DNA from 2 places in the Mesorhizobium sp. B2-4-14 genome. Region 1 is predicted to be linked to the other one. Evidence: predicted binding sites of a transcription regulator. Region 1 holds the regulator's gene; the other holds the start of a gene.
The links. Region 1 encodes PhoB, which activates phosphate uptake and scavenging genes when phosphate is short. Its sites were predicted from a motif close to TGTCATNNANCTGTCAT; they were not measured.
Positions count from the first base shown of each region.

Region 1 (7,622 bases):
ATCGACATCTTTCACAACGTGCCCGGGCTCTCCAGCCTGTTCGCCGGCCCGCCCTATGGCATCGGCCTACTGACGTCGTCGCTGATCCTGGCCATCATGGTGCTGCCGTTCATCACCTCGATCACCAAGGACGTGTTCGACACAGTGCCGGCGGTGCTGAAGGAATCGGCCTACGGCATCGGCTGCACAACCTGGGAAGTCACGCGGCGCGTGGTCATTCCCTACACCCGTGTCGGCATTATGGGCGGCGTTATGCTCGGCCTCGGCCGCGCGCTCGGCGAAACCATGGCGGTGACCTTCGTCATCGGCAACGCGCATCGTATCAGCGCCTCGCTGTTCGCGCCGGCGACGACGATCTCCGCGACGATCGCCAATGAATTCACCGAAGCCGACGGCCAACTCTACACCTCTTCACTGGTGGCGCTCGGCCTGATCCTCTTCGTCATCACCTTCATTATCCTTGCCATCGCACGCTACATGCTGATGCGCATCGATGCCCGCACGGGAGCCTGACCGATGTCGACGACCCTGGCACTCCATAACAGGCGCAAGAGAAGGAACGGCGTGATGATGGCGCTCTGCGTCGCCGCCGCCGGCATCGGCCTTGCCTGGCTGGCGCTGATCCTCGGCGCCCTGGTCTACAAGGGCCTGTCCGGCGTTTCGCTGGCGGTCTTCACCGAGATGACGCCACCGCCCGGCGATGCCGGCGGCCTGCTCAACGCCATCTATGGCAGCATCGTGATGACCGTCATCGGCGTCATCGTCGGCACGCCGATCGGTGTGCTGGCCGGTACTTACATGGCCGAATACGGACGCTTCTCGAAGCTGACCACGGTGGTGCGTTTCATCAACGACATCCTGCTGTCGGCGCCGTCGATCGTTATCGGCCTGTTCGTCTATGAGTTGCTGGTGCGGCCGATGGGGCACTTCTCCGCCATCGCCGGCGCCGTCGCGCTGGCCATCCTGGTCATCCCGGTCGTGGTGCGCACCACAGAGGACATGCTCAACCTGGTGCCGAACGCCTTGCGCGAGGCAGGCACCGCGATCGGCGCACCGCGCTGGGTGGTCATCCGCTCTGTCGCCTACCGCGCCGCACTTTCCGGCATCGTCACCGGCATATTGCTGGCCATCGCCCGCATCTCCGGCGAGACGGCGCCGCTGCTCTTCACCGCGCTCAACAACCAGTTCTGGTCAAGCAATCTCAACGCGCCGATGGCCAGCCTGCCTGTCACCATCTTCCAGTTCGCTCTCAGCCCTTACGAGGAATGGCAGCAGCTGGCGTGGACCGGCGCACTTATAATCACCCTAACGGTTCTCGGGCTGAGCATCTTCGCCCGCAGCCTTACCGGACGCAGAGAGGACAGATGAAACCGATGTTGTCCACCGAGTTGAACGTGGCCGAGGCTGCCGTGGAAAAGGCCAAGATCGAGGTCAAGAACCTCAATTTCTACTACGGCCAGTCGAAGGCGCTGAAGGACATCAGCCTGTCGCTGCCCGAGCGCAGTGTCACCGCCTTCATCGGCCCTTCGGGCTGCGGAAAGTCGACGCTGCTGCGCGTCTTCAACCGCATCTACGAGCTCTACCCGAGGCAGAGCGCCGAGGGTCAGGTGCTGCTTGACGGCCGGAACATTCTCGACCGCTCGCAGGACCTCAACCTGCTGCGCACCAAGATCGGCATGGTGTTCCAGAAGCCGACGCCGTTTCCGATGTCGATCTATGAAAACATCGCGTTCGGCGTCAGGCTCTATGAGAAGATCAGCAAGGCCGAGATGGACGGCCGTGTCGAGCAGGCGCTGAAGCGCGCGGCTCTGTGGACCGAGGTCAAGGACAAGCTCAACGCCAGCGGCCTCAGCCTTTCGGGCGGCCAGCAGCAGCGTCTTTGCATCGCCCGCACCGTGGCGGTGAAGCCGGAGGTCATCCTGCTCGACGAGCCGGCATCGGCGCTCGACCCGCTGTCGACCGCCAAGATCGAGGAATTGATCGACGAGCTGCAAGCCGACTACACGATCGTCATCGTCACCCACAACATGCAGCAGGCGGCGCGCGTGTCGCGCCAGACGGCTTTCATGTATCTGGGCGAGCTGGTCGAGTTCGATCGTACGGAGAAGATCTTCACATCGCCCCGCGAGAAGCGCACGCAGGACTATATCACCGGCCGCTTCGGCTGATCTCACGCATACGAGGACCAGGATCATGGCCGAACACACAGTCGCTTCTTTCGACGAGGATCTCGGACAGATCAGCAGGCTGATCAGCGACATGGGCGATCTCGCCAGCTCGATGGTCGGCGGCGCCACCAAGGCGCTGCTGAACTCCGACAACGCGCTGGCACAGCGCGTTGTCTCCGACGACGTCATCATGGACGCGCGCCAGCGCGAACTCGACGACCGCGCCATCACGCTGATCGCCAAGCGCCAGCCGATGGCCGACGATCTGCGGCATGTCGTCGGGTCGATCCGCATGGCCGGTGACCTCGAACGCATTGGCGACCTTGCCAAGAACATCGCCAAGCGCGTCGGTACGGTCGGCCTGTCCACCACGCCGCGCGACCTGTCGCATTCCATCGACGCCATGGCGCAGCTGGTGCTGATCCAGGTGCAGGGCGTGATCGAGGAGTATGCGGCGCACGATGCCGAGGCCCTTGCCAAGCTGCGCGCCGATGACGAACGTATCGACGTCAAATACACCTCCGTGTTCCGCGAACTTCTCACCTACATGATGGAGGATCCGCGCAACATCACGGCTTGCACGCATCTGTTGTTCTGCGCCAAGAATCTCGAGCGCATCGGCGACCATGTGACCAACATCGCCGAGAATGCCTACTATGTGCTGACCGGTACGCAGCTGCCCGCGAATCGTCCGAAGCAGGACGAAACGGCGATGTCGGCGCCGGCGGCTTGATCGTCAGAGCGGTTCACCGTTTTACGGAAAACCGCTCTCTCTCTTGTTTCCATGCAATTCCGGACGGAAAACCGCTTCACACTTTTCCTGGAATTGCCTTAGAGGTGACCAGTCGATGATCGCGCCACGCATCATGGTGGTGGAGGATGAGGAGCCACTCGGCGTGCTCCTCCGCTACAATCTGGAATCGGAAGGCTACCAGGTCGAGGTGGTCCCGCGCGGCGACGAGGCGGAGATTCGCCTGCAGGAGAACGTCCCCGACCTCCTGGTGCTCGACTGGATGGTGCCGGCGGTGTCCGGGATCGAACTCTGTCGCCGGCTAAGGATGCGGCCCGAGACCGAGCGGCTGCCGATCATCATGCTGACGGCGCGCGGCGAGGAAAGCGACCGCGTGCGCGGCCTTTCGACCGGCGCCGACGATTATCTGGTCAAGCCGTTCTCGACACCGGAATTCATGGCCAGGGTCAAGGCGCTGCTGCGCCGCGCCAAGCCGGAAGTGCTGTCCAGCGTGCTCAAGGTGGGCGACATCGTGCTCGACCGCGAATCACATCGCGTCTACCGCAAGAAGAGCGAGATCCGGCTCGGGCCGACCGAATTCCGCCTGCTCGAATTCATGATGCGTCATCCCGGCCGGGTGTTTTCGCGCAGCCAGCTGCTCGACAATGTTTGGGGGGAGACGATCTATATCGACGAGCGCACGGTGGATGTGCATGTCGGCCGGTTGCGCAAGGCGGTCAATAACGGCCGCATGCCCGACGTCATCCGCACCATTCGTGGTGCGGGGTATGCAATCCGCGAGGATTGAGCGCGACTTTATTCAGGCCACGTTCTTCCCGGAGCCGGCTTTCGCCTGCATGCCCGGCGCGAAAATCTCCTGGTCGACGAAGGTCAGCGCCCGCATGGCGCAGCCCTCGCGGATCAGCGGCAACTCGTTGGGCTCGGTGTCGAAGGAAATCGATTTCGAGTGCTGGCCGCCGGCGGTCTGGGCGATGGCCTCGCGCAATGCCGGCTCGATCAGGTCGAAGGCGGCGGCGCTGACGCCGACCATGGCGACGGGGGCGGGATCGATCAGCGCGAACAGGCTGCCGAGGCCGTAGCCCAGCGCCTCGCCGGCCCTGCGGTAGGCCTCCCGCTCGGGCCCGTCCGTTTGCCGCGCCGTCGCCGCCAGCGCCCGCATCTGCGCGTCGCTGACATCGGCGACCGGCTCGGTGTCCTCGCTGAGCTGCCTGGCGTTGCGCCAGATGGCGTAATTGCCGGCATAGGCTTCGACGCAGCCGCGCCGCCCGCAGCGGCAGAGCGCGCCGCCTGGCCGATGGATCATATGGCCGAATTCGCCGCCCGAGGAATGGGTGCCGGTGAAGAGCTCGCCCTTCAGCACCAGGCCCATGCCGATACCGTGCGAAAGGAGAATGGCGATGAAGTCGTCGCGGTAGCGCTCCGGATCGCGCCAGCGCAGCGCCACCGCCATCATGTTGCAGTCATTCTCCACGGTGGCGGGGATGCCGAACTCGGCTTCGAGTATGTCGGCGAAGGCGATGTCGGTCTGCGGCGTGATGGGCGACCACAGCATTGCCCGGGCATCGGTGTCGGTGATGCCCTGGATCGCCAGCGCGATGCGGGCGACGCTGCGCACGTCGAGGTCGGGATCCTCTAGGCGCCGCCGCACGATGGCGACGCATTCGCCGATCAGTGCATCGCGCGACATGGTCAGCGTATCCAGCCGGCGCTGTTCCTCTGATATGACCTGGCCGGCATAGTCGATGACGGCGACGGACAGGAAATTCAGCGACAGCACCACGGTCATCACCGTTGCGGCTTCCGGATTGAGGCCAAGCCCGACCTGCGGCCTGCCGCGTTTGAGCGCGCCGGCCTCGCTCGGCTTGCCTTCGGCCAGGATACCTTCGCCGATCAGATCAGAGGAAATCGCCGATATGGTGGAGTGGCTGAGGCCGGTGGTCGCGGCTATTTCGGTGCGCGAGGGCTGGCCGGCCCGGCGCACGGCCGCAATCACCATTGCGCGGTTGCGCCGGCGCAGATCGTCGTGGCGGATTCCGACCGACATGCCTTTCCAATATCCTCCCGGTCGCCGCAGCTCGTCGTGCCCCTCGAACACTGCGGCAACAGATCAAATACTGGCAGAAGCGGCCGGCGATGTCATTTATTTATTGCGGGGCTCGAAAAAAGTTCTCGGGCCTCAAAATCCATCAGAATCATTGTTGACAGCCTTCCGGCGATGCATCACTATTTTTTTTGAGGCTCGAAAAAATAGAGCCTTTGTGCCGGCCTTCGGGTCAGTTTGGTCGCGCCATACGCGGCGCAGGGAGGATATCATGAAGAGATTCGCAGTCGCCATCCTGGCGGGTGTCGCCATGTCACTGACGCTCGCGTCGGTCGCGCAGGCGAAGGGCAAGGTCATCGGCGTTTCTTGGTCCAACTTCCAGGAAGAGCGCTGGAAGACCGACGAGGCCGCCATGAAGAAGGCGATCGAGGCCGCAGGCGACAAGTACATCTCCGCCGACGCACAGTCCAATCCGGGCAAGCAGCTCACCGATGTCGAGAGCCTGATCTCGCAGGGCGCCAATTCGCTGATCATCCTGGCGCAGGATGCCTCGGCCATCGGCCCGGCCGTCCAGAAGGCGCTGGATGAAGGCATTCCGGTCGTCGGCTATGACCGCCTGATCGAGAACAAGGACGTCTTCTACCTGACCTTCGACAACAAGGAAGTCGGCCGCATGCAGGCCCGCGCGGTGTTCAAGGTCAAGCCGGAAGGCAACTATGTCTTCATCAAGGGCTCGGGTGCCGATCCGAATGCCGACTTCCTGTTCTCGGGCTCGATGGAAGTGTTCAAGCCGGCCATCGATAGCGGCAAGATCAAGAATGTCGGCGAGGCCTATACGGACGGCTGGCTGCCCGCCAACGCCCAGAAGAACATGGAGCAGTTCCTGACCGCCAACGACAACAAGGTCGACGCCGTGGTCGCCGCCAATGACGGCACCGCCGGCGGCGTCGTCGCGGCACTCACGGCGCAAGGCCTTGCTGGCACCGTGCCGGTGTCGGGCCAGGACGGCGACCATGCCGCGCTGAACCGCATCGCGCTCGGCACCCAGACCGTGTCGGTGTGGAAGGACGCGCGCGAGCTCGGCAGGAACGCCGCCGAGATCGCCTCGCAACTGGCGGACGGCAAGAAGATGACCGACATTGCCGGCGTGAAGGACTTCACGACGCCTGGCGGCAACACCGTCAAGTCGCTGTTCCTGACCCCGGTCGCCATCACCAAGGACAATCTCAACGTCGTCATCGATGCCGGCTGGATCAAGAAGGACGAAGTCTGCGCGGGCGTCGCCGCCGGCACCGTCGCGGCCTGCAACTAAGCTGGCCTGTTTCTCTCAGATATAGACGCCGCGGCCCTGGAACGGTTCAGTGTTTCTTGAATCGCTGAACCGTTCCAGCCCATTGTTTCCCGCAATTCCGGACGGAAACCGCCACGCACTTTCCTGGAATTGCCTCAAAGCCGCGGCGTTTTCTCAAAAAGATTTGTGTTTCCGCATCAGGCGGATAGCTTCTAGGCTAGGCTCCGGCGTCCGCGCCAGACGGCGGCCAGTGGGAGGAAATCATGACCGACACGACGTCCAACCCGCCGCAGGTCGATACCGCACGCGCCTCAGAACTCGGCGCGGTCGCCCGCTTCCTGAAGGCAACCGAGATCGACACCCGCATGCTCGGCATGATCGGCGCCCTGTTGCTGATCTGGGTCGGGCTGCACGTGATTTCGAGCCTGCGTCTGGGCGTCAATCCGCTCGATTTCGACAGCCGCACCTTCCTCACGCCGCGCAATCTATGGAACCTCTCCGTACAAAGCTCCGCGGTCGCCATCATGGCCTGCGGCATGGTGCTGGTCATCGTCATGCGCAACATCGACCTGTCCGTCGGCTCGGCCGAGGGCCTGATCGGCATGGTCATGGGTTTTGCCCAGGTGCATTTCCTGGTTCGGTTCGTCGGGCTTGAACTCGGCAATCCGTGGATCTGGGTGCTCGCGCTTGTCATCGGCCTGGTCCTGGGCCTGCTGATCGGCGCCTTCCAGGGCTTCATCATCGCCTATCTCGAAGTGCCCGCCTTCATCGTCACGCTCGGCGGCCTGCTGGTCTGGCGCGGCGCTGCCTGGTGGGTCACCAGCGGCCAGACCGTGGCGCCGCTCGACGCCACCTTCCAGCTGATGGGAGGCGGGCCGGCGGGATCGATCGGCGCCACCTGGAGCTGGATCGTCGGCATCGTCGCCTGCCTCGCCGTGGTGTTTGCGCTTTTCAACGGGCGGGTGCAACGCAAGCGCTTCCGTTTCCCGCTGCGCCCGATCTGGGCCGAGACGCTGCTTGGCGCCGTCACCTGCGCCGCCATCATGGGCGCGGTGTGGCTGGCCAACTCCTATCCGTGGCCGATCGGCATCGTGAACAGATACGCCGCCGCCAACAACATCACCGTGCCCGAGGGCGGCCTGTTCATCGCTCACGGCATCGCCATTCCGGTGCTGATGGCGGTTGCGGTCGGGCTGATCATGACCTTCATCACCAACCGCACCCGTTTCGGCCGCTATGTCTTTGCCATCGGCGGCAATCCGGAGGCCGCCAATCTCGCCGGCATCAACACGCGCTGGATCACCATGAAGGTGTTCATGATCATGGGCGTGCTGGCCACGATCGCCGCCGCGATTTCGTCGGCCCGGCAAA
Region 1 covers NZ_VFVA01000039.1:6,245-13,866, forward strand. Annotated here, with positions in the region: gene pstC (phosphate ABC transporter permease subunit PstC) at 1-513, shown strand, start outside; gene pstA (phosphate ABC transporter permease PstA) at 517-1,368, shown strand; gene pstB (phosphate ABC transporter ATP-binding protein PstB) at 1,365-2,168, shown strand; gene phoU (phosphate signaling complex protein PhoU) at 2,194-2,901, shown strand; gene phoB (phosphate regulon transcriptional regulator PhoB) at 3,017-3,706, shown strand; gene FJ938_RS25045 (ROK family protein) at 3,719-4,963, opposite strand; gene xylF (D-xylose ABC transporter substrate-binding protein) at 5,232-6,272, shown strand; gene FJ938_RS25055 (sugar ABC transporter permease) at 6,515-7,622, shown strand, end outside.

Region 2 (7,622 bases), on a different contig from region 1:
CATGCTCGCCGGCGTGATGCACTCGGCTCCGGCTTCGGCGGCTGACGTGACCATTCCGATCATCGTCAAGGACACCACGTCCTTCTACTGGCAGATCGTTCTGGCCGGTGCCCGCAAGGCCGGCAAGGATCTCGGCGTCAACGTGCCGGAACTCGGCGCCCAGGCCGAAACCGACGTCAACGGCCAGATCTCCATCCTTGAGAATGCCGTCGCCGGCAACCCGGCCGCCGTCGTCATCGCGCCGACGGAAGCCAAGGCGCTCGGCAAGCCGATCGACGAAGCCGCCGCCAAGGTCAAGATCATCGGCATCGACTCCAGCGCCGACTCCAAGGCCTTCACCTCGTTCCTCACCACTGACAACGTGCAGGGCGGCCGCGTCGCGGCCGACGGTCTTGCAGCGGCCATCGGCGCGGCCAATGGCGGCAAGGTCGAGGGCAAGGTTGCCCTGATCACCGCGCTCCCCGGGGCCGGCTCGCTCGAGCAGCGCGCCCAGGGCTTCAAGGAAGAGCTCAAAGCCAAGTACCCCGGCCTTGAACTCATTGCTGACAAATATGCCGACGGCCAAGCCACCACCGGCCTCAACATCGCGACCGACCTGATCACCGCCAATCCGGACCTGAAGGGCATCTTCGCGTCCAACCTGATCATGGCGCAGGGCGTCGGCCAGGCGGTCGCCGAGAACAAGCTTGCCGGCAAGGTCGCGCTGATCGGTTTCGACAGCGACGAGAAGCTGATCAAGTTCCTGAATGACGGCGTCATTTCCGGCCTCGTCGTCCAGGATCCCTACCGGATGGGCTATGACGGCATCAAGACCGCGCTTGCCGCGTCCAAGGGCGAGAAGGTCGAGGCCAATGTCGACACCGGCGCCAATCTGGTCACCAAGGCCAACATGAAGGAACCCAAGATCGACGCGCTGCTCAATCCGAAGCTCAACTGAGCATCAGCACGGAAACATGGTTTCCGGGGCCCCGGCCCCGGAAACCAACGTATATCGCTTGGAAATCCGCCGCCTTGAGCTAGGCTGCTCCGGCGAGAGTTCCAAAGCCTCGCAGCGCGCCAAATCGTGAGGCCAATCTGGGAGGCCAGTCTGGGAGGACTGTCATGACATCGACCGCGCAAGACCTGCACCCTGCCCCCGTGCTGGAGCCCGGCAGGCCGATCCTGGAACTGCGCGGCCTCGAGAAGAAATATCCGGGCACCCACGCGCTGAAGCCGGTCAACCTCGCCTTCAAGTCGGGCGAGATCCACGCCATCGTCGGCGAGAATGGTGCCGGCAAATCCACCTTGATCAAGCTGCTAACCGGCGTCATGCCGCGCACCTCCGGCGAGGTGATCTGGGAAGGCAAGCCGGCAGCGCTCGCGACCCCGCACGAGGCGATGGAGCTGGGCATCAACGCCGTCCACCAGGAGGTCGTGCTCTGCCGTCACCTGACCGTCGCCGCCAATATGTTCCTCGGCGAGGAGAATTCGCGCTTCGGCATCCTGCAGCAGCGCGCCATGGTCAAGGAAGCGCAGAAGATCATCGACGGTCTCGGCTTCGACCTGCCCGCGCATGTCACTCTTGGCGACCTCACTATCGGGCAGCAACAGCTGATCGCCGCCGCCCGCGCCACCGTGCGCGGCACCAAATTCCTGATCTTCGACGAGCCGACCGCTTACCTGACCCGCAAGGAGGCCGACCAGCTCTTCACCCTGATCCGCCGGCTGAAGTCCGAGGGCGTGACCATCATCTATATCAGCCACCGCATGGAGGAAGTCTTCGAACTGGCCGATCGCGTCTCCGTGCTGCGCGACGGCACGCTGGTCGGCACCAGGAACATTAGTGAGACCAACGACGCCGAACTGGTCAAGCTGATGATCAACCGCTCGATCGAACAGATCTACCACAAGGAGCATTTCACGCCGGGCGCCGCGATCATCGAGGCCAGGAACCTCTCGGGCAAGGGCTTCGAGAACGTCTCGATGACAGTCCGCGCCGGCGAGATCGTCGGGCTCTACGGCCTAATCGGCGCCGGACGCAGTGAATTCGTCACCACGCTCTACGGCCGCCACCGCAAATCGGCCGGCCAGATCCTGTGGGGGGGCAAGGACGTCCAGATCAATTCCGAGCATGATGCCATCAAGCTCGGCATGGCGCTGGCGCCGGAAAGCCGCCGCGACCAGGGCCTCTGCCTCAACCTGCCGGTCGGCCTCAACCTCAACCTGCCGATCTACAAGCGCATCTCCAACAATCTCTTGATCTCCGGCGCCCAGGAAAAGACCCAGGCCGACCGCCAGATCGCCGATCTCAGGATCAAGACGCCGACACGCAATGCATTGGCCTCCAGCCTGTCGGGCGGTAACCAGCAGAAGATCGTCATCGGCAAGTGGCTGGCCCATGGCGCCAAGTTGTTCATCTTCGACGAGCCGACGGTCGGCGTCGACGTCGGCACCAAGGCCGAGATCTACCGCCTGTTCAGCGCGCTCCTGTCGAAAGGCGCCGGCATCATCCTGATCTCGTCCTATTTGCCGGAGGTCTATGAACTGGCCGACACACTGCACGTGTTCCGCCGCGGCAAGCTGGTGGCGACGCATGGGTTTCGAACCGCCGATCACGAGGACATTCTCACACAGGCGCTCGCCGAGAAACAAGAAAAGCTGGGAGGAAAGATATGAGCACCGAGGCGATTCCTGCCGAAAAACCGAAGCGCAACTATAACGCCCTGTTCGGGTTGACGCTGCTGGCGCTGCTGGTGCTACTCTGGGTCATCCTGTCGCTGGCGACATCGAGCTTCGCCTCGGCCAACAACATCTCGAACCTTTTGCGTCAGGGCTCGATGATCGCCATCCTGGCTGTCGGCCAGACCTTCGTCATCATCACCGGCGGCATCGATCTGTCCGTCGGCGCCGTGGTCGGCTTCGCCACCGTCATTGCAGCAATGCTGATCAATGCCGGCGTCCCGGTTTTTCTCGCCATCCTGCTCACCCTGCTGGTCGGCGTCGCCATCGGCCTCTTCCATGGCTTTGGCATCGTCAAGATGGGCCTCCCGCCCTTCATCATCACGCTGGCGACGCTGACGTCGCTGCGCGGCATCGGCCTTCTGATGACCAATGGCAATTCGATCTCGATCAACAATGATGCCTTCCAGGAATTCTCGCGCAATTCCTTCCTCGGCATCCCCAATCTGTTCTGGATGGTTCTCCTGGTCGGCATTCCCGCCTATGTCTTCCTGCATCACAGCCGCTGGGGCCGTTATCTCTTTTCGGTCGGCTCGAATGCCGAGGCCTCGCGACTGTCGGGCGTCAATGTCCAGCGCACCATCTTCATGGCCTACACGCTGTCGGGTCTCTGCGCGGCGTTCGTCGGCGTGCTGCTCGCGTCGCGCATCGGCATCGGCAATCCGACCCAGGCCGAGGGCTGGGAACTGCAGGCGATCGCCTCGTCGGTGATCGGCGGCACCTCGCTGTTCGGCGCCGTCGGCTCGGTGCACGGCCCACTGCTCGGCGCCTTCATCTTGGCCACCATCAACAACGGCGCCAACCTGCTCAACGTCAACGCCTTCTGGCAGCGTGTCATCACCGGCGTGCTGATCATCGTCATCGTCTATTTCGACGGTCTGCGCCGCCGCGGCGGCAAGTAGCCAACGAACCGAAAATCGATCGCCGGCCCTGTATCGAGACGGGGCGGCGTTTTCGTAAACCGGCTGGACTTAAATATGAGAGCCGTCGTCTGCCGCTCACCCGGCGACCTTGTCCTGGAAAACCACCCCGCGCCCGGCTCGCCACCTCCCGGCTGGGCTCTGGTGGCGGTCAGCCATGTCGGCATCTGCGGCACCGACTATCATATCTTCGAAGGCAAGCACCCGTTCCTCACCTACCCCCGCATCATGGGCCACGAGGTATCGGGGACGATCATCGAGACCGGTGAAGGCGTCGATCTGGCCATTGGCGAACCGGTGGTCATCAACCCCTATCTTTCCTGCGGCAAGTGCATCGCCTGCCGGCATGGCAAGCCGAACTGCTGTGTGCGGATCGAAGTGCTCGGCGTCCATCGTGACGGCGCCATGTGCGATCAGATCCTGGTGCCGGCGCAAAACCTCTACCCGGCCAACGGCCTGTCGCTCGCCGACGCCGCCGCCGTGGAGTTCCTGGCCATCGGCGCGCATGCCGTGCGTCGCTCGCGCGCCGACCTCGGTGTCCGCACGCTGGTCATCGGCGCCGGCCCGATCGGGCTTGGCACCGCCATCTTCGCCCGGATCGCCGGGGTCGATGTGACGCTGCTCGACATGGCCAGCGAAAGATTGAATTTTGCCGCGAACGAACTCGGCTTCTCGATCCTTGACGGTTCGCAAGCGCCGGCATCCGATCTGGTCAGGGAGGCGACGTCAGGCGAAGGGTTCGACGTGGTCTTCGACGCCACCGGCAACACCCAGTCGGTGCAGTCAGCCTTCGCCCATGTCGCGCATGGTGGGACGCTGGTGCTGGTCAGCGTCGTCAAGGACGACATCGCCTTCTCCGACCCGGAGTTCCACAAACGGGAGATGACGCTGATCGGCAGCCGCAACGCCTTGCGCGCCGACTTCGAGCATGTCGCCGCTTCGATCCGCAGCGCCGCCGTGCCGTTGGCCAAGCTGGTTACCAACCGGACGACATTGGCCGATACGCCGTCCGATCTCGCCCGCTGGGCGCACGAGAAATCCGGCCTGATCAAGGCCGTGATCGAGGTCGGATAAGATATCTGTTCCAACACGAGATTCGGCGGACCGTTAAGTGGGGACCTTGGCAGATCGCATGCCTTGGCAACTGGCCGAAACACCTATCGCTTCGTCATCCTATGGCGGAGCAAGGAGCGAAGCGACGCGGCGCAGACCATGGGATCCATGCCGCGAACTCGAAGCGTTGCCTCAGTCCAGAACGCTGCATCCCTCGGCCGACATCGCGGCATGGATCCTTGGGTCTCCGCGACGTCGCTTCGCGACTGCTTCGCCCAAGGATGACAACGTTGGGCGCTAATTGATCACCGACAACTTCAACTCGACCCGCTCTGCCGGAAAGCGCGACTCCGAAAACTGGATCGGTTGGCCGTCGGGCGTGACGTTGACGGCGACCGTGACCAGCACGATGGCGCCGGGCTGCAGGTCGAGGTCGGCAAGGTCGGCCGCATCGGCATGGCGCGCCGACAGCACGGTCGATTGCCGGAGATAATCATCTATTCCGAAACGCGCCAGCGACGCCGTGACCGATCCTGTCTCAGCCATGGCCTTGTCGATACCGGCAAAGCGCCTGGCATCGAACCAGCCGGCGGCGCGTGACACCGGCCGGCCGTCGGCTTCACCGCGCGTCTCCAGCCTTACCACCTCCGCCCCTTTGGCCAACCCAAGACCCTCGGCGACACGCTGGCTGGCGGACTCGACCGATGAGGAGAGCAACACGATGTGCCGTTCAGACGTCTGCCCTTGCAGGCCGGTGGAAAAGCGCGTGCGCGCGCCGATCGGATAGGAGAGCCGCTTGCGCGACAGCACGAAAGTGCCGCGTCCCTGCTCGGCCCGCAAAACCCCTTCCTGGACAAGGGCCGATATGGCGCTGCGAACCGTATGGCGGTTGACACCGTAGCGTTCGGCCAGCGCCACCTCGGGCGGCAGCGCGGCATTCTCGGCGAAATCGCCGATGGCGATCGATTGCAGAATCTTGTCGGCGATCTGGCGCCATAACGAAACGCCGCTGCGTCGCTCTATGCTGTCGGCCATTTGCTGCCCGATCATCCCCTGGCCCCACCCTCTCAATCTTGTCATCCACCCGTCATGGACTCACGCTAGATAAAGAGTATAATTTGTATAGTCATCTATATCAATAGACAAATTTAACAGCAAGGAAGACAGGCGATGCGAGGACAGGAAGCCCGCGACCAGGCCGAGCGGAAGGCCGCCATGGCGACGCTGGCGCAATCGAGCGGCGACGACATCGTCCGGCTCTGGAACGAGGCCGGCCTGCCTTCGCAAGCCGAGCTGCTGCGCGGTCCCGAGACTGGCCTGGTGACGCTGCGCGGCCGCATCGGCGGCGGCGGCGCGGCTTTCAATGTCGGTGAGGCGACCGTCACCCGAGCCACTGTCCGGCTGCCGTCCGGACAGGTCGGCCATTGCTACGCGCTTGGCCGCGACAAGCAGAAAGCGAAGCTGGCGGCCATCGCCGATGCGCTGTGGCAGGACCCCGCCCACCGCACCGTGGTCGAGACCAGGCTGATCGCGCCTTTGCGGACTGCGCTCGCCACTGCCCATGAAAAGCGCCGCGCCGAGACGGCGGCAACGAAGGTGGATTTCTTCACCATGGTTCGCGGAGAAGACTGATGGACATCGCAGCCCAATCGATCGAGGGCGGATTCGCCGATCCGGTCTTCAACGCCCAGACCGTTTTCCGAGCGATCATGGACGCGATGGCGCGGCCGGGCAGCGTGCAACCCCTGCCGGTCCTGGCCCGGCCGCCGGCGCCGCTTTCGGCAACCGGCGGTGCCATCGCGCTGGCGCTCTGCGACAGCGATACGCCGCTCTGGCTCGACCCTGCCCTGCACGCCTCCGCGGCGGTCATCTCCTGGCTTGGCTTCCACACTGGCGCGCCGCTGGCCAACACGCCCGCCGACGCGCATTTCGCCTTTGTCGCAACGCCCGCCGAGATGATGGCGCTCGACGGTTTTTCGCAGGGCACACAGGATTATCCCGACCGCTCGACGACCCTGATCCTGCAGGTCAGCGACCTCGGTTCGGGCGTCCCGTTGCGGCTCGAAGGCCCCGGTATCGAGACCAGCGCCACGATCGCGCCGGCACAGATGCCGCGTCATTTCATCGAGCAGTGGAAGCAGAATACCAAGCGCTTTCCACGTGGCGTCGACATCATCCTCGCCGCCGCCGACGGCATAGCTTGCCTGCCGCGCACGACGCGCATCAAGACGATGGAGGCATAAGATGTATGTCGCGGTAAAGGGCGGCGAAGCCGCAATCGCCAATGCCCACAGCCTGCTTGCCGATCGCCGGCGCGGCGACCGTTCGGTGCCGACGCTGCGCCTCGACCAGATCGTCGAGCAGCTGGCGCTCGGCGTCGACCGGGTGATGAGCGAAGGCTCTCTCTATGACCGTGAACTCGCCGCGCTCGCCATAGTCCAGGCGCGCGGCGACATGATCGAGGCGATCTTCCTGGTGCGTGCCTATCGCACCACGCTGCCCCGCTTCGGCTACAGCAACCCGATCGACACCGGCACAATGCTGGTCGAGCGGCGCGTCTCGGCGACCTACAAGGACCTTCCCGGCGGACAGTTGCTCGGCCCGACTTTCGACTACACGCACCGCCTGCTCGATCCCGAATTGGCCGCAGGCGCCGATGTCGCCGAACCCTTGCGGCGCGAGACGGAAGCGCAGGCCATGCCACGCGTCTCCGCCATCCTCGCCCGGGAAGGGCTGATCGAACCGGATGGCGACATGCCGCAGGACCATGTCCCCGGCGATATCACCCGCGAGCCGCTGGAATTTCCGATGGCACGCGATATCCGCCTGCAGGCGCTGTCGCGCGGCGACGAGGGTTTTCTCCTGGCACTCGGCTATTCCACCCAGCGCGGCTATGCCCGCAACCATCCCTTCGTCGGCGAGATCCGCATC
Region 2 covers NZ_VFVA01000017.1:59,191-66,812, reverse strand. Annotated here, with positions in the region: gene FJ938_RS16640 (ABC transporter substrate-binding protein) at 1-937, shown strand, start outside; gene FJ938_RS16635 (sugar ABC transporter ATP-binding protein) at 1,102-2,655, shown strand; gene FJ938_RS16630 (ABC transporter permease) at 2,652-3,620, shown strand; gene FJ938_RS16625 (zinc-binding alcohol dehydrogenase family protein) at 3,696-4,712, shown strand; gene phnF (phosphonate metabolism transcriptional regulator PhnF) at 4,989-5,741, opposite strand; gene phnG (phosphonate C-P lyase system protein PhnG) at 5,862-6,323, shown strand; gene phnH (phosphonate C-P lyase system protein PhnH) at 6,323-6,934, shown strand; gene FJ938_RS16600 (carbon-phosphorus lyase complex subunit PhnI) at 6,936-7,622, shown strand, end outside.
Region 2: phnF (phosphonate metabolism transcriptional regulator PhnF) is a predicted target of PhoB. The motif match lies at 5,766-5,782, and genes of this name have one in related genera.